3 regions of the Streptomyces sp. NPDC003023 genome follow, and region 3 is predicted to be linked to each of the others. Evidence: riboswitches for the same ligand, from Rfam matches in the RefSeq annotation. Region 3 holds a riboswitch; each other region holds the start of a gene.
What was found. Region 3 has a riboswitch for cyclic di-AMP ahead of ACFYV1_RS00325 (M23 family metallopeptidase). Riboswitches for the same ligand answer to the same signal wherever they lie in the genome.

Region 1 (10,522 bases), on a different contig from region 3:
CGTGCTCGCCGCCGCCGACCGTGATCCGGAGCGCTTCGACGCGCCGGACACGCTCGATCTGTCACGGAGCGACAACCAGCATCTGGGGTACGGGCACGGGATCCACTACTGCCTCGGCGCACCGCTCGCCAGGCTCGAGGGGCAGACCGCGCTGGCCACTCTGCTCCGCAGAATGCCGGACTTGCGGCTTGCGGGTGATCCGGCCGATTTGAGGTGGCGTGGGGGGCTCATCATGCGCGGATTGCGCACTCTGCCCGTTGAGTTCACCATCCAAACAAACTGACGCCTCGTCAATTCTGTGACTTTCACGTGATCTCCGCTGCATCGACTTGTGACTCGCGTTCGAATGCGACTACGTTCACCGTCGACTCGGCAGGCGTCAGCAGGCCGACGGGTCCACCGCTGTCACGTGAAAGGCAACCGCATGCTCTCCGGGAACGGACGACACCGCCGACCCCGCCAGGCTCCGGCCCTCATCGTCGCGGCAGGGGTGACCGGTTCGGCAATCGCCATTCCGCTGCTCGGCGCGGGTGCGGCATCCGCGGCGGACGCCAGCACCTGGGACCGCGTCGCGGAGTGCGAGAGCGGAGGGGCCTGGAGCGCCGACTTCGGCAACGGCTTCTACGGCGGACTCCAGTTCTCGCAGGAGACCTGGTCCGCCTACGGCGGCACCGCGTACGCGCCCAGCGCCGACCTCGCGAGCCGCTCGCAGCAGATAGCGGTCGCCGAGAAGGTGCTCGCCGCCGAGGGGCCCGCGGCGTGGCCCGCCTGCGGACCGCTCGCGGGGCTGCAGGACGACGGCATGGACACCGGTGTCGACCCCGGCATCCTCCCCCTGCCGCAGGAGAGCGACGCGCCGTCCGGCGAGCCGTCGACGGACCCGTCGCCGACGGCCGGGCCGACCGGCACGGAGGACGGCGGGACCGCCGACGACACCGCGGACACGTCGGGCGAATCCGGCACTCCGGACGCGGACGCCTCGCAGCCGTCCGATGACGCCACCGCCGAGCCGGCGCCCAAGGATGGCGACGCGGCCGCCCCGGTCGAGCCCACCGCTCCCGGCGCGGACGACGGCACCTCGGGGACGGCGCCTGCGGACGAGGCGACGGACGAGGTGACGGACGGCACCGGCAGGCACCGCGGCGCACCGGCCGGGGACGAGACGGAAACCGGCAATGCGGGCGAAGAGCGCGACAACGGTCGTCATGCCTCACGCAGTGACAGTTCCGGGCGCACCGGGGTGGACGGGGTGACGGATCCCGGTGTCTACACCGTTCAGCCCGGCGACAACCTGTGCGACATCGCCGCCGAGAACGGGGTGACCGGAGGCTGGCCGGCCCTGTACGAGGCGAACGAGGCGACGGTCGGCGCCGACCCCGACCTCATCCTGCCCGGTCAGAGCCTCGATCTGGGTCTGAACCAGGGATAGTTCGCGGGTGGTTTGATCGCCATATGTCCGTTCTGTTCGAGTGAGACAAGGGTCTCTTTGTCTCAACTGGAGCAAATCGCCCGGCGAATTCGGCCACTCCGCCCCCCACCTGCGAAAACGGACATCTTGGAGTGTCCGGTTCGAGTACTTTCTCCCCGATGTTCGACTTTGAACATCGGGGAGCGGTGCGTTTACGGTCTGAACCGCTCGCCACCGCGGGCACCGTCGACCGATACGCCGAATCCTGCCGTCGGTCGGGGGGAACACTCGTCGCTCAGAGCGCCGAAGGCAGGAGCGGGGGACCCAAGGTAAGCGCCGGCGCCGGACGTTCGGATCGAGAAGACCGAAGCACCGGAACCGGCTGGGGGTTAAGTCGCGCGGGACCGCGCGGCCGGGCACTCACGGCCCGAACCCGACAGCTCACCTCGCAGGCGTCGGTGAGGAGAAGTTCCATGCTGCGTTCCACCGGCAAGGCCAAGCACCGCCGCCCGTCCAGGATCACCCGTCTCGTCGCGCTCGCCGGTGTCGCCGGCGCCGCGATCGCCGCCCCGGTCCTCGGTGCCGGCTCCGCGTCCGCCGCGACCGTCTCCGAATGGGACGCGGTCGCCCAGTGCGAGTCCGGCGGCAACTGGTCCATCAACACCGGCAACGGCTACTACGGCGGCCTGCAGTTCTCCAGCTCGACCTGGGCCGCGTTCGGTGGCACCGCGTACGCCTCGAACGCCCACCTGGCGTCCAAGGCGCAGCAGATCGAGATAGCCGAGAAGGTCCTGGCGGGCCAGGGCAAGGGCGCCTGGCCGAGCTGCGGTGTCGGCCTGTCCAACGCCACCCCCGCCACCGGCTCCGCCGACGCCGAGCCCACCCAGCCGGCCCAGAAGCGTGCCGAGGCGCCCACCACGCGCTCCGAGCGCGCCGAGGCCCCGGCCCCGGAGAAGAAGGCGAAGTCCTTCCAGAAGGGCGACGGCGAGTACACGGTCGAGGCCGGCGACACCCTGAGCAGCATCGCCGAGGCCGAGAAGGTCAAGGGCGGCTGGGAGAAGCTGTTCGAGCTGAACAAGGACATCGTCGAGGACGCCGACGTGATCCACCCGGGTCAGCGGCTCCACCTCGGCTGACACCCCCTCCGCGGTCCGGCGGCCGCGGAGTCACCCCGCCCGTGCGAAACGGGATCCGAGCACCCCGGTCCGGCGTACCTTCCCCCGTACACGCCGGGCCGGGGCTCGGTCCGTAGCGGGCCGGAACGGCCCAAGAGCGGTTACCCGCAGGTAGGTAAAGCCCTGTTTGTCCGGCCGCGGGAGTCTTGATGCCCTTTTTCGTCCCAGCGGGCGGGCATCGGCCGGCCTTTGCCCCCGAGGCGGTTAGGCTCTTGCCGCAAGGCCAAGCAGACCTCTGCACTTTTCTCGCGTCACATCCCAGAAGGAGATGCTCGTGCCGTCCATCGACGTCGTCGTAGCCCGGGAAATCCTGGACTCCCGAGGCAACCCCACGGTCGAGGTCGAGGTTGGCCTCGACGACGGCAGCACGGGTCGTGCTGCAGTTCCGTCCGGCGCATCCACCGGTGCGTTCGAGGCTCTCGAGCTCCGCGACGGTGACCAGAACCGCTACCAGGGCAAGGGTGTCGAGAAGGCGGTCCTCGCCGTCATCGAGCAGATCGGCCCGGAGCTCGTCGGCTACGACGCCACCGAGCAGCGCCTGATCGACCAGGCGATGTTCGACCTGGACGCCACGCCGGACAAGTCCTCCCTCGGGGCCAACGCCATCCTCGGTGTCTCCCTCGCCGTGGCGCACGCCGCCGCCGAGGCCTCGGACCTGCCGCTCTTCCGCTACCTGGGCGGCCCGAACGCGCACCTGCTGCCCGTTCCGATGATGAACATCCTGAACGGCGGCTCGCACGCCGACTCCAACGTGGACATCCAGGAGTTCATGATCGCGCCGATCGGCGCCGAGTCCTTCTCCGAGGCCCTGCGCTGGGGCACCGAGGTCTACCACACCCTCAAGAAGGTCCTGAAGCAGAAGGGCCTCTCCACCGGCCTCGGCGACGAGGGCGGCTTCGCGCCGAACCTCGACTCCAACCGCGCCGCCCTGGACCTCATCCTCGAGGCCATCAAGGAAGCCGGCTACGCCCCGGGCAAGGACATCGCGCTCGCGCTCGACGTCGCCGCGTCCGAGTTCTACAAGGACGGCAGTTACGAGTTCGAGGGCAAGTCCCGCTCGGCCGCCGAGATGACCGAGTACTACGAGGAGCTCGCCGCCTCCTACCCGCTGGTCTCCATCGAGGACCCGCTGTTCGAGGACGACTGGGACGGCTGGAAGGTCCTGACCGACAAGCTGGGCACCAAGGTCCAGATCGTCGGCGACGACCTCTTCGTCACCAACCCGGAGCGCCTCGCCCGCGGCATCGAGGACGGCGCCGCGAACGCCCTGCTCGTCAAGGTCAACCAGATCGGTTCGCTGACCGAGACCCTCGACGCCGTCGAGCTCGCCCAGCGCAACGGCTTCAAGTGCATGATGTCCCACCGCTCCGGCGAGACCGAGGACGTCACCATCGCCGACCTGGCCGTCGCCACCAACTGCGGCCAGATCAAGACCGGCGCCCCGGCCCGCTCCGAGCGCGTCGCCAAGTACAACCAGCTGCTCCGCATCGAGGAGATCCTCGACGACGCCGCGGTGTACGCCGGCCGCAGCGCCTTCCCGCGGTTCAAGTACGAGGGCTGAGCGAAGGCGATCTCCGGCTGACGCCCTGTCGTACGTACGTCCCCGGCCGCGGTCCCGTACCGTGTCCGGGGACGTAGGCATGTGAAGGGGAGGCGAGAGGATGGCGCGCAGGCCGGAGGCCGACCGGTTCTCCACCGCGACCAGGCTGCGGCTGCTCGGTGAGCAGACCGCCGCGCGCGTCTACCGGTCCCAGAACCGCCGCCAGGCCCGCCGCTCCCGGCTCACCGGACGTGCCGCCTTCCTCGCCCTCGTCGTGTGCTCGCTCGTCGTCGCACTCGCCTACCCGATGCGCCAGTACGTCTCCCAGCGGGCGGACATCGCCGAGCAGGAACGTCTGATGGACGAGGCGCGCCGGGAGGTCGAGCGGCTCAAGGACGAGAAGGCGCGTCTCCAGGACGACATGTACATCCGGCGGCTGGCCCGCGAGCATCTGCACTACGTGCTCCCGGGGGAGACCGGCTACACCGTGATCGACTCCGAGGCCGCCGAGCAGCAGCGCGAAGAGGGTGGCGCGGCCGACCGGCCGTGGTACTCCAACGTATGGACCGGCGTGGATCACGCCGACGAACCGCAGAAGTAAGTCAGCGAACAAGGCAGGCATGGAAACCCCTCCTCCCACCACCGAACCCACCGAGCCGACGGACGCGGACATCGCCGCGTTCAAGGAGCAGCTCGGCCGGCCGCCGCGCGGTCTGCGCGCGATCGCGCACCGCTGCCCGTGCGGGCAGCCCGACGTCGTGGAGACCGCACCGCGGCTCCCCGACGGCACCCCGTTCCCGACGCTGTACTACCTGACGTGCCCGCGGGCGGCCTCCGCGATCGGCACGCTCGAGGCGAACGGCGTCATGAAGGAGATGACCGAGCGCCTGGCCGCCGACCCGGAACTGGCCGCCGCCTACCGGGCCGCCCACGAGGACTACATCGCCCGCCGTGACGCCATCGAGGTGCTGGAGGGCTTCCCCAGCGCGGGCGGCATGCCGGACCGGGTGAAGTGCCTGCACGTCCTGGTCGGCCATTCGCTGGCGGCCGGACCCGGCGTGAACCCGCTGGGCGACGAGGCGATCGCGATGCTGCCGCAGTGGTGGGCCAAGGGGCCGTGCGTGTCGCCGTGCGCACCGGGGAAGGACGCCGAATGACCCGCGTCGCCGCCATCGACTGCGGCACCAACTCCATCCGCCTGCTCGTCGCCGACGTCGACCCCGCCACGGGGAAGCTCGTCGACCTCGACCGCCGGATGACCATCGTCCGCCTCGGGCAGGACGTGGACCGTACCGGCCGCCTCGCCCCTGAGGCACTCGAGCGGACGTTCGCGGCCTGCCGCGAGTACGCCGCCGCGATCAAGGAGCACGGCGCGCACCGCCTCCGCTTCGTGGCCACGTCCGCGTCCCGTGACGCCGAGAACCGCGACGAGTTCGTCGCCGGCGTCCGCGACATCCTGGGTGTGGAGCCCGAGGTGATCAGCGGTGACCAGGAGGCCGAGTTCTCCTTCACCGGTGCGACGAACTCCCTCGACGGCCGCTTCGACCTCGAGCGGCCCTACCTGGTCGTGGACATCGGCGGCGGGTCCACCGAGTTCGTGGTGGGCGAGGACCACGCCCGTGCCGCCCGGTCCGTCGACATCGGCTGCGTACGGATGACCGAGCGGCACGCGCCGGGCAGCCCGGCGACGCCGGAGCAGATCGCCGCCGTCACCGCCGACATCGAGGCCGCCCTCGACGATGTCGAGAAGACCGTGCCCATCGGGCAGGCCCGCACCCTCGTCGGGCTCGCCGGCTCCGTGACCACCGTCGCCGGGATCGCGCTCGGCCTGGAGGCGTACGACTCCGAGGCCATCCACCACTCGCGGATCTCCTACGAGCAGGTCGAGGAGGTCACCACCATGCTGCTGAACTCCACGCACGACGAGCGCGCGGCGATCGGCGTGATGCACCCCGGCCGGGTCGACGTGATCGCGGCCGGGGCGCTCGTACTGCTCACGGTCATGCGGCGGGTCGGCGCCCGCGAGGTGGTCGTCAGCGAACACGACATCCTCGACGGCATCGCGTTCAGCGTCGCCGGCTAGGCGTCCGGCGTCGCCGGTCAGGACGCGGCGGGGGGAGCCGGGGAGGGGGTGAGGACGACGAACTCCGCCCCGGCCGGGTCCGTGCACACCGCCAGCCTGCCGACGCCCTCCGCGTCCTCGGGACCCATCGAGACCGAGCCGCCCTTCTCCCGGACGAGGGCCACCGTCGCGTCGCAGTCCGCCGAGCCGAAGACGGGGTGCCAGTACGGGTGCGCCGGACCGGACGCGAACATGTCCGGAACCGCCATGACGCCGCCGAACATCCGCTCGGGGGGACAGTCCTCGGGCGTCAGCATCGTGTACGTGCCGCCGCCGCCCGGGAGCTCCATGTCCTGACCGGTCCAGCCGAAGACGGTGCCGTAGAAGCTCTGCGCGGCGGACGAGTCGGTGGTGTAGAGCTCGACCCAGCCGAGGCTGCCGGGGCCGTCGGCGGCCTGCATACCGGGGTAGCTGCCCGCCTGCCAGACGGCGAACTGGGCGCCCTGCGGGTCGGTGAGCTGTGCGAACCGGCCCTCCTCCGACACCTCGGACGGCGGGGTGCGGACGGAGCCGCCCGCCTGCTCGACGGCCTTGACGGTGGCCTCGATGTCCCGGGTGTTGAAGTAGATCATCCAGGCGGAGCGGGCGCCCTCCTCGGTGAGCCGTCCGACCGCTCCGACCGTCCTGCCGTCGAGGCGGAAGGCCTTGTAGTCGCTCATCTCCTCGTCGAAGGACTGGGCCTGCCAGCCGAACACGGCACCGTAGAAGTCGGCGGCGGCGTCGATGTCGGGAGCGCCGAGGTCGATCCAGGCGGGAGAGCCGGGGACGAAGTCAGTGGTGATCACGCGAATCCCTTTCTCCGGGTTTCCCCGGTTCTGTCCGGGGTGCTGCGTGTCAGCCTGTCACCGTGCCCGGGCCCTCGCGCGGTGACCCGGCCGAGCCCGCACCGTACGCGTCAGCCGACCGGTGTCGCCGCCGCAGAGCCGATGACGTGCTCCCGGCCCCAGGCGCCGAGCGGCGCCAGCGCCTCGTTGAGCGCCGTTCCCCGGGCCGTGAGGGAGTACTCGACGCGGGGCGGGACCTCGTCGTACTCCTCACGGTGCACGATGCCGTCCGCCTCCAGCTCCCGCAGATGCGAGGCGAGAACCTTCTCAGTGACCCCCCGCAGCCGCCGGCGCAGCTCGCCGAACCGGCAGGCCCGCTCGCCGAGCTCCCACAGGATCAGCACCTTCCACTTCCCGCCGATCACGTCCATCGCAGCGTCGATACCGCAGTGGTACGCCCCCGGCCTTCGCGCGGTCGTCATGTGCCGACCCTCCCGCCTGCTCGCTCACCCCTCGGTAACCACCCACTCGAAAGTGCGTACTTGATGGTCCTCGGGCCTCCGACAAGGCTAAACGCCATGACCGACAACACCACCCCGAAGCCGTCCCTGTCCGTTCTCGGGCTCGGTGCCATGGGCACCGCCCTCAGCCGCGCCTGGCTCGCCGCAGGACATCCCGTCACCGTCTGGAACCGCACTCCGGCCCGGGCGGAGCCGCTCGCCGCCGAGGGTGCCTCGGTCGCCGCTGCCGCCGCTCAGGCCGTCGCGGCGAACGATCTCGTCGTGATCTGCCTGCTCGACGACGCGTCCGTCGGCGAGGCACTCGCGGACGCGGAGCTGACAGGCAAGGACCTGGTGAACCTCACCACCAGCACGCCCGCCCAGGCCCGCGACCTGGCCGAGTGGGCGGGTGAGCGCGGGGCGCGCCTGCTCGACGGCGGCGTCATGGCCGTACCGCCGATGATCGGGGTGCCCGAGTCGGGCGGATACGTCTTCTACAGCGGGTCACGCGACGTCTTCGACACCCATCGGGAGACCCTCGCAGTACCGGCCGGCACGAGGTACGTGGGGGAGGACGCGGGCTTCGCCGCTCTGCACGACGTGGCGCTGCTCAGTGCGATGACCGGCATGTTCGCCGGGATGCACCACGCTTTCGCGCTGATCCGCAAGGAGGACATCGAGCCCAGGGGCTTCGCCGCGCTGCTCGCGGAGTGGCTGGTCGCCATGTCCAGGGCGGTCCACACGACCGGCGAGCGGCTGGAGAGCGGTGACTTCACCACCGGCGTGGTGTCCAACCTGGCCATGATGGTCACCGGCAACGCCACCCTGCGGAGCACCGCGGAGGAGCAGGGTGTCAGCGACGAACTGCTGGCCCCCTACATGGCGCTGATGACGCGTCATCTCGAGGACGGGCACGGCGACGAGGACGGCACCGGTGTGATCGACCTGCTGGTCCGCTGAGCCGGGCGCCGCACGAGGCGCGCCCGGCCCGGTCGGGGGCTCTCCGACCGGGCCGGGCGTCATCCGGCTCCCCCCCGCGCCTCCTCGCTGCCGGATCAGAGGGTGGACTTGAACAGCAGACGGTTGGGCGTGCTGCCGACGTTGCCGCTGATCACATTGGCGGTGCTGTTGTTGACCAGCCAGCTGTTGACGGTGCTGCTGGACGCGTCTCCGTACGCCGACTTGTAGAGGGCGGCCACGCCGGCGACGTGCGGCGAGGCCATCGAGGTGCCGCTCAGCGAGGCGGAGCCGCCACCGGGACGGGCGGACGTGATGCTCACACCGGGCGCGTACAGGTCGGTGCAGCTGCCGTAGTTGCTGAAGCTCGCCTTGCGGTCCGAGGAGTCGGAGGCGGCGACGCTGATCGCGCCGGGGGCGCTGGCCGGGGACACGTTGCAGGCGTCCTGGTTCTCGTTGCCCGCGGCGACCGCGAGATGCACGCCGGAGTTGGCGAGGTTGGTGGCCGCGTTGTTCAGCGAGGACGAGTAGCCGCCGCCCAGCGAGGCGTTGGCCACGGCGGGCTTGACCGCGTTCTGCCGGACCCAGTCGAAGCCGGCGATGATGCCGGAGAACGAGCCGGAGCCCTCGCAGTCGAGCACGCGCACACCGCGCAGCTGGACTCCCTTGGCGACGCCGTACGTCGTACCGCCGACGGTCCCTGCGACGTGGGTGCCGTGTCCGTTGCAGTCCTGCCCGTTGCCGCCGAAGGCGTCGAAGACGTTACGGGCACGGCCGCCGAAGTCGGCGTGGGACGTGTCGATGCCGGTGTCGATGATGTACGCCGTCACACCGGAGCCGTTGCGGTTGTACGTGTAGGTGCCGTTGCGGCCGGTGCGCTGGTCTATTCGGTCCAGGCCCCACGGCGCGTTGCTCTGGGTGGCGGTGGAGGTGACCTTCTGGTCCTCCTCGATGGCGAGCACCCGCGAGTCGCCGCGCAGCGACTTGAGCTGGCCTGCGGTCAGCTCCGCGGCGAAGCCGTTGAGCACGTCCTCGTACAGGTGGCGGGTCTTCACCGACTTGGCCTTGGCGACGGCCGCCGGGTCGGCGTCGGCCTTGAGGGTCACGATGTAGCGGCCCTTGATCTCCGTGGCGGCGGGAGCCTCCGCCACCTTCAGCAGCGGCGCGGGCGCCGGCTCGACGACGGGTGCGGCGGAGCCGACGGCGGGGACCAGGGCCAGGGGAACTGCCAGGACCAGGGCGCCGATGTGGGTTTTGCGCATGGAGAAGCTGACACCTTTCGTGGTACCGGCCGGGACCGGTGAGTGGGGGAGCGCTCCAGGGCCCTTCTGGACGGCGAGTGCCGTCCTGTGGGGAGGCCGGATGGGGCGCGGAAGGTGGAACAGCGCGTCGCGCGGCGAGGCCGCGCGACGGTGTGGCGGGCGCACCGGAAGGACGGCCTGCGAACGGGATCGCCGCTCGCCGGGCCGGCGTCACTGCCGGGGCGCGGCGAAAACATACTTGCGGTAACTGCCCGTTCACCAGGGCCGAATCAGGCGTGACCGTTAGTGGACAGGGTCAGTCGCGTGATCCCGGACCTGGCCATGGCCAAGGCGCCTCCGGCGGTTCTAGGGTCTGGATCATGTCAGCGGAGCAGGCCCCTCACCCGCAGGCCGTACCACCGGCCGTCGGCACGCAGCACGACCTCGGCGCCCCGGCGCCCGCCGGTCCTTCCCCACGCCCGTCGGACGCGGCCGGCGATGTCGCCGACGAGGCGCGTGGCGCCTACACGGCACTCGTCGAGGGGCCGTGGCAGGACCCGGCACGCGCCGGCGACGGTTGCGCGCTGCCCAGGGACGTACGGGACTGGCTCGGTGAACGGCGGCTGCTCAGCGGCCGGGACCGGATCAGTTCCCCCGAACGCGCCCTGCACGACCTGCTCGCCGAGCACCGCGAGCGCCTCGACCGGTCCTGGGAGGAGCTGCGCAGCGGCCTGGAGGCGGTCGACGACGTCCTGCGACTGCTCCCCGGCGTGCGGCACGCGGGGCGCGAAACGGTGGAGGCGGAGTTCTTCGAC
Region 2 (7,819 bases), on a different contig from region 3:
CTGGAAACGGCCGTGGTCGTCGGTGACCGTCGCACCGACCCGCTCGGCCCCCAGCCGTACCGCTTCCCGTGCCGCCGCGTCGACGTCACCCGCGTCCAGATCCAGATGGATCCGGTTCTTGACCGTCTTCCCCTCCGGTACGCGCTGGAAGGCGATGCGTACGAACAGGGGTGGATCGACGTACGACCAGTCGTCGGAGCGGTCCACCGGGTCGCCGCCGAGAAGCTGGGCCCAGAAACGCACCAGCCGGGCCGGGTCGTGGCAGTCGAAGACGATCTCGTCGATCCTGGCGCGCATGGCCGTCAGCCTACGGCCGCGGTGAACGCCTCCGCATCCCACCGGCCGCCGAGGCCCGGCGCCAGCCACGCGGTGGCGCGCCCCCTGAACTCGACGGGCGTGAGCGCGCCGGCCCCCTCGGGCACGACCCCCAGCAGTGGCGCACCCGCCGCCTCCGGCAGATCCGCCAGATTGCAGCGCGCGGCGAGATCCGGCTCGCCCGGCCAGCTCCCGACCACGACGCCCAGCTGCGTCAAGTCCCTTGCGCGCAGGGCCTCCGCGGTGAGCGCGGTCATGTTCAGCGTGCCGAGGGCGGCCGGGGCGACGACGAGCACCGGCGCGGCCAGTTCGACGGCCACGTCGGCGAGGGTGGCACCGCTGTCGTCGAGGCGTACGAGGAGGCCTCCCGCGCCTTCGACCAGCACCAGATCGTGCCGGGCCGCCAGTTCGGCCGCGGCCTCGGCCACCTGCCTCGGCCGCACCGGAGGCAGTCCGGCCCGCCGGGCGGCGGTGGCAGGTGCCAACGGGTCGGGGAAGCGCGCGAGTTCGGCCCGTGTGACGTCGCCGGCGAGCCGCGCCACCACGTCGACGTCGCCGTCCTCACCCGGCAGGACCCCCGTCTGCGCGGGCTTCAGCACCGCGACGGACCGGCCCGCCGCGAGAGCCGCCGCGGCGACGGCCGCGGTGACGACGGTCTTGCCGATCTCGGTACCCGTCCCGGTGACGACGATCACTGCCATGTGCTTGCCCGCCCTTCGTTCGCTCCACCGGGGACGTCCGCCCCGGTCCCCGCTCCACGCGGCTCCACCCGCCGCCGGCCCTGCTCACCGGGGACTCTGCCGCCGCGCCCGCGGGCGCGGCGGCAACCTGCCGCGCCCGCGGCGCGTCCCGCGCGTCACCCCGCCGCGACGGCCGCGAGGACCGCGCGGCCCACCCGGGCCAGGTCCTCGTCGTTCGTCACGTACGGCGGCATCGTGTAGATCAGGTCGCGGAACGGGCGGAGCCAGACGCCCTCGCGGACCGCCGCCTCCGTCGCCGCGGCCATGTCGACCTCGTGGTCGAGCTGGACGACGCCGATGCCGCCGAGGACCCGGACGTCCTTCACGCCGGGCAGCTCCACCGCCTCCGCGAGGCCTTCGCGCAGTCCCCTCCCGACACGCTCGACCTCCTGCTGCCAGTCGTGCCCGAGCAGCAGGTCGATCGACGCGCAGGCGACGGCCGAGGCGAGCGGGTTCCCCATGAACGTCGGACCGTGGGCCAGCACCGGGACCTCGCCGCGCGAGATCCCCTCCGCCACCCGCGGTGTGCACAGCGTCGCCGCCATCGACAGATAGCCGCCGGTCAGGGCCTTGCCCAGGCACATCACGTCGGGCGCGATCCCGGCGTGCCCGGACGCGAACAGCTTCCCCGTCCGGCCGAAGCCGGTCGCGATCTCGTCGAGGACCAGCAGCACCCCGTGCTCGTCGCACGCCTCGCGCAGCACCCGCAGGTACTCGGGGGAGTGGAAGCGCATGCCGCCCGCCCCCTGCACCACGGGCTCCACGATCACCGCCGCGAGCTCGTCCGCGTGCCGGGCGATCAGCTCACGCAGATGGGCCGCGTACGACTCCTCGTAGTCGGCCGGTGGCGCCTCCGCGAAGATCTGCCGGGGCAGGACGCCCTGCCACAGCTGGTGCATCCCGCCGTCCGGGTCGCACACCGCCATCGGCTGCCAGGTGTCGCCGTGGTAGCCCCCGCGCCAGGTCAGCAGTCGCTGCTTGGAGGGGCGGCCCACCGAGCGCCAGTACTGCAGGCACATCTTCACCGCGACTTCGACGGACACCGAGCCCGAGTCGCACAGGAAGACGTGCCGCAGCGGCTCCGGCGTGATGTCCACCAGCCGGGTGGCCAGCCGGACGGCCGGCTCGTGGGTGAGTCCGCCGAACATCACATGGCTCATCCGCCCCAGCTGCTCGGTCACCGCCGCGTTGAGCACCGGGTGGTTGTAGCCGTGCACCGCGGACCACCACGACGACATGCCGTCGATCAGCTCGCGCTGTCCGTGGACCTCCTCGGCGAGCCGCAGGCGCACCCCGGCGGCCGACTCGACGACGAGGGGGTCCGTACGGCCCGGCATCGGGCCGTACGGGTGCCAGACATGTGCCCGGTCAAGGGCACGCAGTTCGTCGGGGGCGAACTCAGGCATTCGGCGCCACATCGGTGCCGGCGCCCCGGCGGCGCACCGCGACGAGATCGGTACGGGCGGCTGCCGGAACCGCCGGTGCCGCAGTGGCCTGGGCCGCCGTGTCGTCCGCGCAACCGCCTTCGCCGCCTTCGCCGCACACCGAACCGCAGCCGCCGCCGGCCGTCCCGCGGTGCTCGGGCAGGGTCGTGGTGTCGGTGCCCTCCACCTCGAAACCGGCGTCGGCGATCATCTCCAGGTCCGCCTTGCCGGCCTGGCCCTCACTGGTGAGGTAGTCGCCCAGGAAGATCGAGTTGGCCAGGTGCAGCGCGAGAGGCTGCATCGAGCGCAGATGCACCTCGCGCCCGCCGGCCAGCCGGACCTCCACGTCCGGGCAGACGAACCGCGTCATCGCGAGGATGCGCAGACACCGCTGCGGGGTGAGGTGCCACTCCTTGGCGAGCGGGGTGCCCTCGAAGGGAATCAGGAAGTTCACCGGGACGGAGTCCGGGTCGAGCTCGCGCAGCGCGAAGACGACGTCGACCAGGTCCTCGTCGCTCTCGCCCATGCCGGCGATCAGCCCGGAGCACGCGGACAGTCCGGCGGCGTGTGCCTTGTTGACCGTGTCCACGCGGTCCGCGTAGGTGTGGGTGGTGGTGATGTCCCCGTACGTCCCCTCGGACGTGTTCAGGTTGTGGTTGTACGCGTCGGCCCCCGCGTCGCGCAGACGCTCGGCCTGACCGTCGGAGAGCAGGCCGAGGCAGGCGCACACCTCGACGTCCTCGTTCTGGCCCTTGATCGCCTCGATGGTCTTCGAGACGCGGTCCACGTCCCGGTCCGTCGGGCCGCGCCCGCTCGCCACCAGGCAGACCCGCTTGGCACCGCCGGCCACACCCGCGGCCGCCGCCTCCGACGCCTCCTCGGGCTTCAGCCACGTGTACTTGAGGATCTCCGCCTTCGACCCGAGCCGCTGGGAGCAGTACGAGCAGTCCTCCGGACACAGGCCGGACTTCAGGTTGACGAGATAGTTGAGCTTCACCCGCCGTCCGAACCACTGCCGGCGCACCTTGCCGGCAGCGGCCACCACATCGAGCACATCGTCGTCGGAGGTCGCCAGCACGGCGAGCGCTTCTTCGCGGGTCGGCAGCTCGCGCCGCAAGCCCTTCTCCACCAGCGTGTTCAGGAGGTCCATGGCGCAGATCCTTGCGTACGGCACGTGCCTCGGCCAAGGAGGAACTCCACAACAGGGGCGTTTCAAGGTGTGTGCATGGCCACACCCGACGCTCGCCCGCATCGAGCTAGGGTCTGTCCGCTGCCTACAAAAGGAGCGGACCAGCATGCCGCAGGATCCATTCGACTGGATCGACGAGGAGTCGCGCCGCCGGGAGCGCGCCGGCCTGGTCCGCACACTGCGTCCGCGCGCCGCGGACAGCGATCTCCTCGATCTGGCGAGCAACGACTACCTCGGGCTCACCCGTCGGCCCGAGGTCACCGAGGGCGCCGTGCGGGCGGCCCGCCGCTGGGGAGCGGGGGCCACCGGGTCCCGCCTCGTCACGGGCAGCACCGAACTCCATGCCGAACTGGAGAGTGAACTCGCCGACTTCTGCGGCTTCGAGGCGGCCCTCGTGCTGTCCTCCGGCTACGCCGCCAACCTGGCCGCGGTCACCGCGCTCAGCGGCCGCGACGCCCTCGTCGTCTCCGACGCGGGCAACCACGCCTCCATCGTCGACGGCTGCCGGCTCTCGCGGGCCGAGACGGCCGTCGTCCCGCACAGCGATGTCGAAGCGGTGCGCAAGACGCTCGACGCGCATCCCGGCCGCCGTGCCGTCGCCGTCACCGACTCGGTCTTCTCCGTCGACGGAGACGCCGCACCCCTGCCGGGTCTCGCCGAGGCCTGCCGCGAGTACGGCGCGGCGCTCGTCGTCGACGACGCGCACGGACTCGGGGTCCTCGGCAGGGGCGGTCGCGGCGCGCTCGACGCCGCCGGGCTCGCCGGCGCGCGCGGCACCGTCGCCACACTGACGCTGTCCAAGTCCCTGGGCAGTCAGGGCGGCGCGGTCCTCGGCCCGGCACGCGTCATCGAGCACCTGGTCAATACCGCGCGCACGTTCATCTTCGACACCGGACTGGCACCCGCGGCGGCCGGCGCGGCGCTCGCGAGCCTGCGGATCCTGCGCCGCGAGCCCGGGCTCGCCGGGCGGGCACGCGAAGTGGCCGCGACTGTGCACCGTCGCCTGACGGACGCCGGGCTGACCGCTGCCCGGCCTGACGCCGCGGTCGTCTCCGTGCAGGCGCCCTCCGCGGACACGGCACTGCGCTGGGCGGCGGACTGCAGGGACGCGGGGCTGGTCGTCGGATGCTTCAGGCCCCCGTCGGTGCCCGACGGGATCTCGCGGATCCGGCTCACCGCCAGGGCGGATCTCACCGAGCAGCAGATCGACACGGCGGTCGCCACGATCATCGCGACCGCCCCGGCCCGTTGAGGCGACGGGCGCTCTCCGGGCCCCGTTCCAGGGGCCGTAAATACGGTCGTCCGTAGCAGAGTTCACCGCATCGAGCGACAGATATGTACGTATCTGGTGGATCACCGACCCTGAAGCACGATAAGTGGCAGTCTGACGCGGAAGCGTAATCCGTGGCCGTTCCCGCGTTTCATCCGCTACGAGTCGGAGCCGGCCCGGTGGGAAAGGGACAGCGCCGCCATGGCAGACCACCAAGAAGCGTCCATCACTCTGCCGAGTGATCCGGCGTCGGTTGCCACCGCACGGAGATACGTCACGGAGACCGTCTGTGAATGGGGGCTGGAGCCCTGTGCCGATGCCGTGGACACGGTGCGGCTGATCGTGTCCGAACTGGCCACCAACGCGGTGCAGCACACCTTCGGGCAGTCCCCGACGTTCACGGTGGACCTGCGCCTGGAGCGCGACGAGCAACTGTGCATCGGAGTCACCGACAGCCATCCGCGCTGGCCTCGGCGGCTGCCCGCCGCCGTGCGCCAGGACAACGGCAGGGGCATGGTCATCATCCGCACCCTCACGGCGGAGCGGGGCGGCCGGCTCTCCGTGACGCCCACCCCGGAGGGCGGCAAGACCGTCTGGATCGCGCTGCCCTGGTCGGTTCCGGTACAGAACTGACAACGCGCGGCCACTGCGGACGGAAACGTCGCGTGACGGCGGACGGCCACCGCATGTCCCGACCGGACGGGCGGTCGCTTCACGGCAGGGCCTTCCCTGCCCGGCACCGGCCCCTGCCGAACATGCCGCGCATCAGGGCCCGGACGGCCGGCGCGCCAGCTCGTCGCGGTGCGGGGTGACCGCCCGGTGCACGCCGCACTCCGGGGGCGCGACAGGACGCGACCGGCGCGAGCGGGCTCGACGGCGGCCTCGACCGGCTAGGGCGGTGGTTGCGCGGGCCGCGCACCCCGCGCCGTCCAAGGCGTCTTTGGAAGGCGCTGACCATGCTCGGCGCGACTCTGCTCGTCCGGTCGGCGGCGTGCTGACCGGACGTCAGCTCAGCGGCGGCGGCGGTGTGTCAGCTCACGCGGCCGTACTTGACGCTCCGCGTCCAGATCTTGGCCAACCGGACCACGTCGCCCGTCTTGGGCGAGTGCCAGATCTTTCCATGACCGGCGTAGATGCCCACGTGGTACACGGCACCGCCGGAGTGGAAGAAGACCAGGTCGCCACGTTGTCTGTTGCCGGCGGAGACATGGCGGGTCCGGTTGTACTGCTGCTGGGCCGTACGAGGCAGTATTTTGCCCGCCTTCTTGTACGAATAGAGCGTCAGCCCGGAGCAGTCGAAGCGGTTCGGTCCGGTGGCGCCGTACCGGTACGGCGCTCCCTGCTTCGACGCCGCGACCTTGAGCGCTTTGCTCGCGTAGCTGCTGATCGCGTACGCCTCGGCAGTGCTGCCCGGAGCGAGGACGGTGCCGCCGACGGCGGCGATGGTCAGTGCCGATACGGCGCCCGCCCGCGAGAACAGGAGCGGGAGATGCATCTGCGCAGTCATGCGCAACCCTTCGTCAGCCGCCTGTGAAGGATGACCTGTCGGGTTCGGACCGGCGAAGACGCCCGGCCGCCGCAGCGGCTTCACCCCGAGGCGTGTCCAAGATCGCCGGACGCGCCGTACTGCTCGGGTCCTCCACTCCTGCCGGTGCACTTCTGTCGACCAGGCATCCGGTGCGGCGGCAGGACTCAGCGTCCGCCCGGACCGCCCCGTCAAGGTGGCGGGGGCTTGTCGTCCCACGGATCGTTACCCACCCATGTCCGATTTCCGAGTTGAAACGGCTTTTGTGAAGCCGATCACGACTGGACCTTTCGGGTGGGCAGGGCTGTGGGGCCGCTTCCCGCGTGTCCCGGAAGCATCGTCGTACCAGCGACGAAGCGGCCCATTGGGCCAGATCGGTGGTTGCGCGGCGCAAGTCCTGCGACACGCAACAACTTCGGGGAAGCTCCACCGAACGGGGGACAAATACCGCTACCCCGTCGGCGGTTGACAGCCGCGGAACGACCGTCAGCTCGTCTGACCGGGAGGAATGGTCACGCGTTTCGCCCGGCGTTCACCGTCCAGGACGCGCAGTGCCTCGGTGAGCGTGTGCGTGTACACCTCGTTCTCGCCCCGTATGTGCATGAGCGTCAGGGCGTCCTTGAGGGCGGCGGCCCGCCCGACCAGCGCCTGCGCGGCGCGCAGTGCTCCATAGGTGTGGTGGCCGCGGACCGGGTTGATCCGGCCGAGCAGGTCGACGACTTCGAGGTAGGCGTCGACGAACTCGGCCTCCGCGCGGGTCAGCGCGGGCAGTGAGGGCAGTTCCGGCGGCAGCATCCGGTGCTCACCGGCCCCCGTGCGGCGGCGTGGTCGGCATCTTGCGGCTCGCGACGACGTGGTCGATCAGGCCGTACTCCCTGGCGGCGGGGGCGTCGAAGATCTTGTCCCGCTCCAGGTCGGCCGCGATGCGCTCCGGGCTCCGGCCGGTGTGGCGCGTGAGCATTCCGGCGAGTTGTTCGCGCAGTCGCAGCAACTCCGCGGCGTGGATCTCCAGATCGGAGGGTTGTCCGCGCAACGGCTCCTCGTACGCGGGCTGCTGCATGACGATGCGCGCGCCCGGAAGGGCCATGCGCTTCCCGGGCGCGCCGGCGGCGAGCAGGGTGACGGCGGTCGACACCGCCTGGCCGAGGCATGTCGTCGCCACGTCGCAGGTGACGATCTGCATCGTGTCGTAGATGGCGGACATCGCGCTGAGTGATCCGCCGGGGGAGTTGATGTAGAGGCAGATGTCCTGGTCGGGGGCCGTGTACTCGAGGTGCAGCAGCTGCGCGATGACGTCGTTCGCCGCGGTGTCGTCGACCGCGGTCCCCAGGAAGACGATTCGCTCCTCCATCAGCT
Region 3 (10,522 bases):
GAGGTGCTGATGATCCCGAAGGAGTTCGGCCCGATGATCCGCATCCCGTACGAACGGGCGTGCCGTACAAGTTCGCGCTGGCGTTCCCGTCCGGCGGGGCCGCTCTCCGCATACCCGGCGCTGAGCACCACAAGGCCCTGGACGCCGTGCTCGCCGCAGTCGGCGACGACGTCGGGCACCCGTTCGGCCGGTACGGCGACGATCGCCAGGTCGACGGGCTCTTCGATGTCGGCGACCGTGCGGACCGCGGGCACGCCGTCGATCTCGCCGCGTCCTTCCGGGAACGCGCGGTTCACCGCGTACACCCGGCCCGTGAAACCTGCTCCCAGGAGGTTGCGCAGGGCCGTGCGGCCGACGCCGCCGGGCAGCCGGCCGGTTCCGACGACGGCCACGGAGCCCGGCGCGAGCAGGCGCTGGACCGAGCGGGCCTCCGCGCGCTGCTCGCGGCCGCGCTGCACGGCGACGGACTCCTCGGTCGGTTCGAGGTCGAGGGTCAGATGGACGGATCCGTCCTCGAAGCTGCGCTTCTGGGTGTACCCGGCGTCCCGGAACACCTTGATCATCTTGTTGTTGGCGGGCAGCACCTCCGCGGCGAACCGCCGGATGCCGCGCTCGCGGGCGACCGCCGCGATGTGCTCGAGGAGGGCGGAGGCGACGCCGCGCCCGTGGTGGGCGTCCTGGACGAGGAAGGCGACCTCGGCCTCGTCGGCGGGGGCGCTCGCGGGCCGCCCCTGCGCGTTGATCCGGTCGTAGCGGACGGTGGCGATGAACTCGCCGCCCACCGTGACCGCGAGACCGACCCGGTCCACGTAGTCGTGGTGTGTGAACCGGTGGACGTCCTTGTCACTGAGCCGCGGATAGGGGGCGAAGAAGCGGTAGTACTTCGACTCGTCGGAGACCTGCTCGTAGAAGCTGACCAGCCGGTCGGCGTCCTCCGTGGTGATGGGCCTGATCCGGGCGGTGCCGCCGTCGCGCAGCACCACGTCTGCTTCCCAGTGAGCGGGGTAGGCGTGCTCCTGCGAGGTCTGCATGAGGAAAGCCTACGGCGCGCCCACGGGTCGCGGAGGCTGTTGCCGACGGGCAGTCTGAGGAGGCGTACGGGCGGTCCGCCCCTTGCGGGAACCGGCGAGGAGCGCCTGCCGGACCCCGCCGGGGGCGCCCGCCGCACCCGTCGAGGAGCAGTGGTCGAAGCCGACGGGGAGCACGCCGGGACACATGAGAGACTGGTCTAGACAACCACTGAGACTTGAAGGGCAACACCATGGCTGAGCGCCGCGTCAATGTCGGCTGGGCCGAGGGCCTTCACGCCCGCCCCGCGTCCATCTTCGTCCGCGCCGCGACGGCTGCCGGCGTCCCCGTGACGATCGCCAAGGCCGACGGCAACCCGGTCAACGCGGCCTCCATGCTCGCCGTGCTCGGCCTGGGCGCTCAGGGCGGCGAGGAGATCGTCCTCGCTTCCGACGCCGACGGTGCCGAGGCCGCTCTGGACCGCCTCGCCAAGCTGGTGACCGACGGTCTCGAGGAGCTCCCCGAGACCGTCTGAGCGAAGCGGGCCGTTGCCCGCCCTCTTTCGCGACCGAGCCGCGGTGCCCCGAATTCGGAGCACCGCGGTTCCGCTTTCCAGGAATCCGAAAACGGCGAGAGAAACAGAAAAGGGCCCATCAAAGCACGCCCTCTTTTGTATACGCCTCCTGTTAATTCCGGCCGCTCGCGGTGTTTACGTCATGTTGCGAAGTCCTCACCAGCACGCGGCGCCGCAGCCGGTGCGCGCCGGCGGAACGCTCCGCGTGCAGGGCGGTCAGCGTGCGCGCCCGCTCCGCGTCCCCGCGCGCCACGGCGTCGACGATCGCACCGTGCTCGGCCCACGCCTCGACCGGCGTGACCGACTGCTCCACCGCGTACATCCAGGCGATCTTGTGCCGCAGCTGGGTGAGCAGCGCGGTGAGCCCCGGGCTGCCGCAGGACTGGGCGAGCGTCTCGTGGAACCAGCCGCCGAGGGACCGCAGATCCTCGCCCTGACCCCGGCGCGCCCGCTCCTGACCCAGCCTGACCAGGCCGCGGAGCACCTTGAGGTGCGCCTCCGTACGGCGCTGCGCCGCCCGCGCCGCCCCCAGCGGCTCCAGCAGCATGCGGACCTCCAGGAGGTCGGCGGCCTCCCGCTCTGTGGGCTCGGCGACACAGGCGCCCGCGTGCCGGCGGGTCACGACGAACCCCTCGGACTCGAGGGTGCGCAGAGCCTCGCGCACCGGGACGCGGGAGACTCCGTAGCGCCGGGCCAACTGCTCCTCCGTGAGCCGGCCGCCGCACTCGAAGACACCGGAGACGATGTCGTCGCGGATCGCCGTGCATACCGAGCGCGCGGGAATACGCATGACCGAACCTCCGTCCTGATCCGAGCAAAACGCAGCCGATTGACGCGTGTTCCCGTGACTCTATTGCAGTTCCCGCGGTTTCCCGAAGGCAGCCGGAAATTCATGGGGATCTCTCGGCCACGACCGCGATCACGGAACGGCGGAAACGGATCGGAATGCGCCGAAGGTCCCCGGCGTGAACGCCGGGGACCTTCGCAAGACGTGTTCGCGGGCGTCAGACGTTGACGCCGTGGGAGCGCAGGTACGCGACCGGGTCGATGTCGGAGCCGTACTCGGCGGTGGTCCTGGCCTCGAAGTGCAGGTGCGGTCCGGTCGAGTTGCCGGTCGAGCCGGAGAGACCGATCTGCCGGCCGGGCGTGACCTGCTGACCGACGACGACGCTGATGGACGACAGGTGACCGTACTGGGTGTAGGTACCGTCGTTCATGCGGATCACCACGTTGTTGCCGTACGCGCCGCCCCAGCCGGCCTCCACGACGGTTCCGGAGCCGACGGCCACGACGGAACTGCCGGAGGCGGCACGGAAGTCGACGCCGGAGTGGCTGCCGGAGGACCACAGCGCACCGCCGGCCCGGTAGCCGGTGGTCACGAAGGAACCGGCGACGGGGAGCTGGAAGGAGTTCAGCCGCTTGCGCTCGGCCTCGCGGGCCGCGCGCTCCTTGGCCTCGCGGAGCTCCTTGGCGCGGGCTTCCGCCTTGCGCCTGGCCTCCGCCTTGGCCTCTGCCTCGGCCTTCGCCCGGGCTCGCGCCTTGGCAGCGGCCTCCTCCGCCTCCCGCTTCTGGGTGGCGGCCTGGTCGGCTATCTCGTCGGCGAGCGACCCCATGGAGATGATCTGGGTGAGACCGGTGTCCTCCACGGAGAGGGCTTCGGTGTCGGCGGCGAGCGCCGGGGAGGCGAGGGTTCCGATGACGCCGGTGGTGGCGAGGGCGGCGACGCCGGCCAGGTTCGCGCTCCTGCGCGTCAGGCGGCTCGGGGCACGATGCTTCCCGGTGGCACGGGTGAACGCCATGAAGGGGCTGGTCCTTTCCTTCCTTCTCGCCTACCGGGTTAGCTGACGGGTTCGGAGCAGGAAGGTCTCCTACGGATGCCTCCGGGCGAAGGCGTCCGATTCACCCCAGGGACTGAGTGGGTCCCCGGCTCCCCAGGCTCGCGCCTGACGGGGACTCGGCGATGACTGTCCGATGCCGCGGGCGCGACGATCTCCAGGCGGACAGCCGGACCGACGCTAGGCATCGGCATCGCCGATCGCCAAACGGACAGGCCGTTTTGTAGCGCATGCCACAGGGCAGACACACCATCTCCACCACGAAACGGACATAACGCAGAACCCCGGCAAACGATTCGAAGCCGGGGTCCTGTTTGTGTGTTGCGTACCGTTCTGTACCGCCGGTTGCCGGGGCAGTCGGCGGACGGCTCTCAATCAGCCCGTGACAACGGTCACTTCACCGATACCGAGCGCCTTGACCGGCTCCTCGATCTGTGACGCGTCGCCGACCAGGACCGTCACCAGACGGTCGACGGGGAAGGCGTTGACGGCCGCCGCCGTGGCCTCCACCGTGCCCGTCTCCGCAAGCCGTACGTACAACTGGGCCTGGTAGTCGTCCGGGAGGTGCTGCTCGACCTGGTCGGCCAGCGTGGCGGCGACGGACGCCGCGGTCTCGTACTTCAGCGGAGCGACGCCCACGAGGTTCTGCACGGCGACGTCACGCTCGGCGTCGTCGAGTCCCTCGGCCGCGAGCGTGCGCAGCACCTTCCACAGGTCGTCGAGCGCCGGGCCGGTGTTGGGCGTGTCCACGGAACCGCTGATGGCCAGCATCGAGGCGCCCGAGCCGTCCGGCGCGGAACGCAGCACCTGACCGAAGGCGCGCACACCGTAGGTGTAGCCCTTCTCCTCCCGCAGCACCCGGTCGAGGCGCGAGGTGAGAGTGCCGCCGAGGCAGTACGTACCGAGCACCTGGGCCGGCCAGACGCGGTCGTGGCGGTCCGCCCCGATACGGCCGATGAGCAGCTGCGTCTGCACCGCCCCCGGGCGGTCCACGATGACCACCCGGCCGGTGTCGTCGGCGCTGATCGCCGGCACGGGGCGCGGGTCCGCCTTGTCGCCCGTCCAGGTGCCGAGCGTGTCGCCGAGGACGGCGTCGAGGTCGACACCGGTGAGGTCTCCGACGACCACCGCGGTCGCGGTCGCGGGGCGCACATGTGCCTCGAAGAAGGCGCGTACGGCGGCCGCGTCGATCCGGGCCACCGTCTCCTCTGTGCCCTGCCGCGGACGCGAGACCCGCAGCGAGGCCGGGAAGAGCTCCTTGGAGAGCTGCTTGGCGGCCCGGCGGCCCGGGTTGGCCGTCTCGTGCGGGATCTCGTCGAGGCGGTTGCGGACCAGCCGCTCGACCTCCGCCGTGTCGAACGCGGGAGCGTTCAGTGCCTCGGCGAGCAGGCCGAGGGCCTTCAGCAGCCGCGACGCCGGGACCTCGAGGGACACCCGCACGCCCGGATGATCCGCATGCGCGTCCAGGGTGGCGCCGCAGCGCTCGAGCTCCGCGGCGAACTCCTCCGCGGAGTGCTTGTCGGTGCCCTCCGACAACGCGCGGGCCATGATCGTGGCGACTCCGTCGAGCCCCTCCGGCTCGGCGTCCAGCGGGGCGTCGAGAGAGAGCTCGACGGCCACCACCTGCTGTCCGGGGCGGTGGCAGCGCAGCACCGTCAGGCCGTTGTCCAGCGTGCCGCGCTCGGGAGCCGGGAAGGCCCAGGGCCGGGCGGTTCCCGGAGCCGGCTGCGGGTGGAAGTCCATGGTCACGGCAGCGTCGCTCACTTGTCCGTCCCCTCGTGCTCGTTCTCGTCGGCCGCTTCGGTCTCTTCCGCGGCGACCGGTTCGTAGACCAGCACCGCCCTGTTCTCGGGGTGCAGGCGCGCCTTGGCCACCGCCCGCACCTCCTCCGCGGTGACGTCGAGCACCCGCTTGACGGCGGTGAGCGCCAGCTGCGGGTCACCGAACAGCACCGCGTAGCGGCACAGTTCGTCGGCACGGCCGGCGACGGTGCCGAGGCGGTCCAGCCACTCGCGCTCGAGCTGCGCCTGAGCGCGCTCCATCTCCTCAGCCGTCGGGCCCTCCGCCGCGAACCGGGCCAGCTCCTCGTCGACGGCCGCCTCGATCCGAGGCACCTCGACGCCGCCGGACGTCTTGACGTCGAGCCAGCCCAGCGACGGGGCGCCGGCCAGCCGCAGCAGACCGAAACCGGCCGCCACGGCGGTCTGGTCGCGACGCACCAGACGGTTGTGCAGCCGGGAGGACTCGCCGCCACCGAGGACGGTGAGCGCCAGGTCGGCGGCGTCGCACTCGCGTGTGCCGTCGTGCGGCAGACGGTAGGCGGCCATCAGCGCACGGGCCGGGACCTCCTCGACGACCTCCTCCCGCAGCTGGGCGCCGATGTTCTCGGGCAGCGTGCCGTCGCGCGGCGGCTGCTTGCCGTCGTGGGACGGGATGGAACCGAAGTACTTCTCGATCCAGGCGAGCGTCTGCTCCGGGTCGATGTCGCCGACGACCGACAGCACCGCGTTGTTGGGCGCGTAGTACGTACGGAAGAAGGCACGGGCGTCCTCGAGGGTCGCCGCGTCCAGGTCGGCCATCGAGCCGATCGGTGTGTGGTGGTACGGGTGGCCCTCCGGGTAGGCGAGGGCCGTCAGCTTCTCGAAGGCCGTGCCGTAGGGCACGTTGTCGTACCGCTGGCGGCGCTCGTTCTTGACCACGTCCCGCTGGTTGTCCATCGACTCGTCGTCGAGGGCGGCCAGCAGGGAGCCCATGCGGTCGGCCTCCAGCCAGAGCGCCAGCTCCAGCTGGTGGGTGGGCATCGTCTCGAAGTAGTTGGTCCGCTCGAAGCTCGTGGTGCCGTTCAGCGAGCCGCCGGCTCCCTGGACGAGCTCGAAGTGGCCGTTCCCCTTCACCTGGCCCGAGCCCTGGAACATCAAGTGCTCGAAGAGGTGGGCGAGTCCCGTACGGCCCTTGACCTCGTGGCGTGAACCGACGTCGTACCAGAGGCAGACCGCGGCGACCGGGGTCAGGTGGTCCTCGGAGAGCACCACGCGCAGGCCGTTGGCCAGGCGGTGCTCGGTCGCTGTCAGGCCGCCGGAACCGGCCTGCGCTGTGGCCGTGTGACCCATGGGCATGTACGTCCCTTCGATCGCGAAAACTTGAAAGTGCTGCCAGACCTGCCACTGTATGCAAGCGTGCCGACACCTGGCGAAGTTCCCGGGCCGCGATCTGCGTTGTTCCACCCCGCGCCGCGCGGCGGATGACGGGTCGCGGTCGGCCTTGTCAGCGGCACGGTCCACAATGGTCGGCGTCAGATGCCCACCTGGTACGTGAAGGAGCAGCAGCCGCGATGGCCCGCCGCAGCACGAAGACCCCGCCGCCGGACGACTTCGAGGAAAGAATCCTCGACATCGACGTGGTGGACGAAATGCAGGGCTCCTTCCTCGAGTACGCGTACTCGGTGATCTACTCCCGGGCCCTGCCGGACGCACGCGACGGCATGAAGCCGGTACACCGCCGCATCGTCTATCAGATGAACGAGATGGGACTGCGTCAGGACCGCGGCTATGTGAAGTGCGCGCGCGTCGTCGGCGAGGTCATGGGCAAGCTGCACCCGCACGGTGACGCGTCGATCTACGACGCCCTCGTGCGCATGGCACAGCCGTTCTCGATGCGCCTGCCCCTGGTGGACGGCCACGGGAACTTCGGTTCGCTGGGCAACGACGACCCGCCGGCCGCCATGCGGTACACCGAGTGCCGGATGGCCGATGCCACGAGCCTGATGACCGAGTCGATCGACGAGGACACGGTCGACTTCCAGTCGAACTACGACGGGCAGGAGCGCGAGCCCGTCGCGCTCCCCGCCGCCTACCCGAATCTGCTGGTCAACGGCGCCTCGGGCATCGCGGTCGGAATGGCGACCAACATGCCCCCGCACAACCTCGGCGAGGTCGTCGCGGCCGCACGCCACCTCATCAGGCATCCGGGCGCCGACCTCGATACGCTGATGCGCCATGTGCCGGGCCCCGACCTGCCGACCGGCGGCCGCATCGTCGGGCTGAGCGGTATCCGGGACGCGTACGAATCCGGCCGCGGCACTTTCAAGATCCGCGCCACGGTGTCCGTGGAGAACGTCACCCCGCGCCGCAAGGGCCTGGTCGTCACCGAACTGCCCTTCACGGTGGGCCCGGAGAAGGTGATCGCGAAGATCAAGGATCTGGTCGGGTCGAAGAAGCTGCAGGGCATCGCGGACGTCAAGGACCTCACCGACCGCCAGCACGGCCTGCGTCTCGTCATCGAGATCAAGAACGGCTTCATTCCGGAGGCCGTCCTCGAGCAGCTCTACAAGCTGACGCCGATGGAGGAGTCCTTCGGCATCAACAACGTGGCCCTGGTCGACGGACAGCCGCTCACACTCGGCCTGAAGGAGCTGCTCGAGGTCTACCTCGACCACCGCTTCGACGTCGTCCGGCGGCGCAGCGAGTTCCGGCGCACGAAGCGCCGGGACCGGCTGCATCTGGTCGAGGGCCTGCTCGTCGCCCTCCTCGACATCGACGAGGTCATCCGCCTCATCCGCTCCAGCGACAACTCCGCCCAGGCCAAGGAGCGGCTGATCGAGCACTTCTCGCTGAGCGAGATCCAGACGCAGTACATCCTCGACACGCCGCTGCGCCGGCTCACCAGGTTCGACCGGATCGAGCTGGAGAGCGAGCGCGACCGCCTCAACGGCGAGATCGACGAGCTGACCGGCATCCTCGAATCGGACGCCGAGCTGCGCAAGCTGGTCTCCGCCGAACTGGGCGCGGTGGCGAAGAAGTTCGGCACCCCGCGGCGCACGGTGCTCCTGGAGTCCGCGGGCACCCCCGCGCCGGCCGCCTCACTGCAGGTCGCGGACGACCCGTGCCGGGTGCTGCTCTCCTCGACCGGCCTGCTCGCGCGCACCGCTACGGGAGAACCGCTGGTGGACGGGGAAAGCAGGCGCGCCAAGCACGACGTGATCGTCTCCGCGGTGCTCACGACGCAGCGCGGCGAGGTGGGCGCGGTGACGTCGGCCGGGCGGCTGCTGCGGCTGTCGGTGATCGACCTGCCCCAGCTGCCGGACACGGCGACCGCGCCCAACCTCTCCGGTGGTGCGCCGGTCGCGGAGTTCCTCTCGCTGGAGACCGAAGAGACCGTCGTCTGCCTGACCACTCTCGACGAGTCGTCGCCGGGGCTCGCGCTGGGAACGCTGCAGGGTGTGGTCAAGCGGGTGGTGCCCGACTATCCCTCCAACAAGGAGGAACTCGAGGTCATCACCCTCAAGGACGGCGACCGGATCGTCGGCGGCGTCGAACTGCACACGGGTGAGGAGGACCTGGTCTTCATCACCTCCGACGCCCAGTTGCTGCGCTATCCGGCGTCGCAGGTGCGCCCGCAGGGCCGCCCGGCGGGCGGCATGGCCGGCGTCAAGCTCGCCGAGGGGGCCGAGGTGATCTCGTTCACCGCGGTCGATCCGGCGGGCGACGCCGTGGTGTTCACCGTGGCGGGCTCGCACGGCACTCTGGACGACTCGGTCGCGACGGCGAAACTGACCCCGTTCGACCAGTACCCCCGCAAGGGGCGGGCCACCGGCGGTGTCCGGTGCCAGCGCTTCCTGAAGGGCGAGGACGTACTGGTCCTGGCCTGGGCGGGCGCGGCGCCCGCCAGAGCGGCGCAGAAGAACGGAGCTCCGGCGGAGCTGCCGGAAATCGATCCGCGCCGGGACGGGTCGGGCACACCCCTGGAGTCACCCGTCGCGGTGCTCGCGGGACCGGCGAGCTAGTGCCGTGACCGGCAATGTTTGCCCGTGAAGGAGCGTCGTCCGGTGCGTGCCGGGCGGCGCGACAGGGCAAAACTTGCCGGGACAGCCCTCAGGAGTCGTAGCCGTCGTTCTCGAAGGGGTCCTCGGACGGGTCGTCCGAGGACCCCTTGGGTACGTAGCGGAGAATGCCCCAGAGGCTGTGCTCCTCGGGAACGCCCTCGGTCCCGGTCAGGCGCGTGGCGTCGAGTTCCGCGAGCAGTGTGCCGGGGTCGATGCCCGCGCCGATGAGCACCAACTGGGTCGCGGGTCCGGCGTCGCCGGACTGCCGGGGCTCCGGGTAGAAACGCAGGAACCTGCCGACGGAGTGGACCGTGTACCGGTTGCGGGGGTCCAGGGCGCCGAAGTCGACGAACCCCTTGATGCGGTACAGCCCCTCGGGCCGTGAGTCGAGGAAGTCCAGCAGCCGGCGCGGGTGGAGAGGGTCGGCGGAGGTGAACGAAGCGCTCTCGTAGGCGGCGTGCAGATGACCGTCGTGGTGGCGGCCGTCATGGCGGTGATCGTCGTGGTGGCAGCCGTCGTGGTGGCGGCCGTCCTGGTCGTCGTCGTGGTGGCAGTCGTCGTGATCGTCGTGGATGTCCTCGAACGACAGCTGTCCGACCCGCTCGGTCCGCGGCCGGGGTTCGAAGAAGAGCTCGGCGTCGACCCGCCCGTACGAAGCCGGAATCACAGCGGCACGGCCGGCGAGGCCGGTGATCCGCTCGCGCAGCCGGCGCTGTGCCGCCTCCCCGACCCGGTCCGCCTTGTTCAGCACGACGAGGTCGGCGACGGCGAGGTGCCGGTCGATCTCCGGGTGCCGCTCACGGGTCTGCTCGTACTCGGCCGCGTCGACGACCTCGACCAGCCCGCCGTACACGATGCGGTCGTTCTCGCTGGCGAGGAGCATCCTGACGAGCTCCTGCGGCTCGGCGAGACCACTGGCCTCGATGACGATCACATCGAGGCCGGCGGCCGGACGGGCGAGCTTGTCCAGGAACACGTCCAGCTCGCTCGCGTCCACCGCACAGCACAGGCAGCCGTTGCCGAGGGAGACCGTTGAGTCACCGAGCTGCCCCGCCACCGTCATGGCGTCGATCTCGATCGATCCGAAGTCGTTGACGATCGCCCCGATCCGGGTCCCGCGGCTCGTCCGCAGCAGATGGTTGAGCAAGGTCGTCTTGCCGGATCCCAGAAAGCCCGCGAGGACGATGACGGGGATCTGCGGCTGACTCAAGACGGCACCTCCGGGCACTCACAGTGGCCCTCCAGGATATGGGCGCGGGCGACCGGCTCTGCCCGCACGCCCCC

Region 1: linked by a shared signal. The riboswitch ahead of ACFYV1_RS32220 (transglycosylase family protein) and the one ahead of ACFYV1_RS00325 (M23 family metallopeptidase) in region 3 are both predicted to bind cyclic di-AMP.
Region 2: linked by a shared signal. The riboswitch ahead of ACFYV1_RS29975 (C40 family peptidase) and the one ahead of ACFYV1_RS00325 (M23 family metallopeptidase) in region 3 are both predicted to bind cyclic di-AMP.

What each region holds. Positions count from the first base shown of each region.
Region 1 is NZ_JBIAPL010000015.1:68,140-78,661, forward strand. It holds gene ACFYV1_RS32210 (cytochrome P450) at 1-283, shown strand, start outside; gene ACFYV1_RS32215 (transglycosylase family protein) at 491-1,429, shown strand; cyclic di-AMP (ydaO/yuaA leader) riboswitch at 1,700-1,878, shown strand; gene ACFYV1_RS32220 (transglycosylase family protein) at 1,882-2,544, shown strand; gene eno (phosphopyruvate hydratase) at 2,858-4,144, shown strand; gene ACFYV1_RS32230 (septum formation initiator family protein) at 4,245-4,724, shown strand; gene ACFYV1_RS32235 (DUF501 domain-containing protein) at 4,744-5,280, shown strand; gene ACFYV1_RS32240 (exopolyphosphatase) at 5,277-6,206, shown strand; gene ACFYV1_RS32245 (VOC family protein) at 6,224-7,030, opposite strand; gene ACFYV1_RS32250 (winged helix-turn-helix transcriptional regulator) at 7,141-7,491, opposite strand; gene ACFYV1_RS32255 (NAD(P)-dependent oxidoreductase) at 7,588-8,469, shown strand; gene ACFYV1_RS32260 (S8 family peptidase) at 8,565-9,728, opposite strand; gene ACFYV1_RS32265 (LuxR C-terminal-related transcriptional regulator) at 10,088-10,522, shown strand, end outside.
Region 2 is NZ_JBIAPL010000012.1:94,559-102,377, reverse strand. It holds gene ACFYV1_RS30005 (VOC family protein) at 1-297, opposite strand, end outside; gene bioD (dethiobiotin synthase) at 303-1,016, opposite strand; gene ACFYV1_RS29995 (adenosylmethionine--8-amino-7-oxononanoate transaminase) at 1,172-2,461, opposite strand; gene bioB (biotin synthase BioB) at 2,454-3,629, opposite strand; gene ACFYV1_RS29985 (8-amino-7-oxononanoate synthase) at 3,775-4,920, shown strand; gene ACFYV1_RS29980 (ATP-binding protein) at 5,140-5,571, shown strand; gene ACFYV1_RS29975 (C40 family peptidase) at 5,969-6,445, opposite strand; cyclic di-AMP (ydaO/yuaA leader) riboswitch at 6,449-6,621, opposite strand; gene ACFYV1_RS29970 (hypothetical protein) at 6,950-7,258, opposite strand; gene ACFYV1_RS29965 (ATP-dependent Clp protease proteolytic subunit) at 7,266-7,819, opposite strand, start outside.
Region 3 is NZ_JBIAPL010000001.1:85,846-96,367, reverse strand. It holds gene ACFYV1_RS00340 (GNAT family N-acetyltransferase) at 1-1,031, opposite strand, end outside; gene ACFYV1_RS00335 (HPr family phosphocarrier protein) at 1,262-1,543, shown strand; gene ACFYV1_RS00330 (GntR family transcriptional regulator) at 1,695-2,372, opposite strand; gene ACFYV1_RS00325 (M23 family metallopeptidase) at 2,587-3,381, opposite strand; cyclic di-AMP (ydaO/yuaA leader) riboswitch at 3,394-3,552, opposite strand; gene ACFYV1_RS00320 (M16 family metallopeptidase) at 3,793-5,160, opposite strand; gene ACFYV1_RS00315 (M16 family metallopeptidase) at 5,178-6,533, opposite strand; gene ACFYV1_RS00310 (DNA topoisomerase (ATP-hydrolyzing) subunit A) at 6,749-9,199, shown strand; gene ACFYV1_RS00305 (CobW family GTP-binding protein) at 9,288-10,448, opposite strand.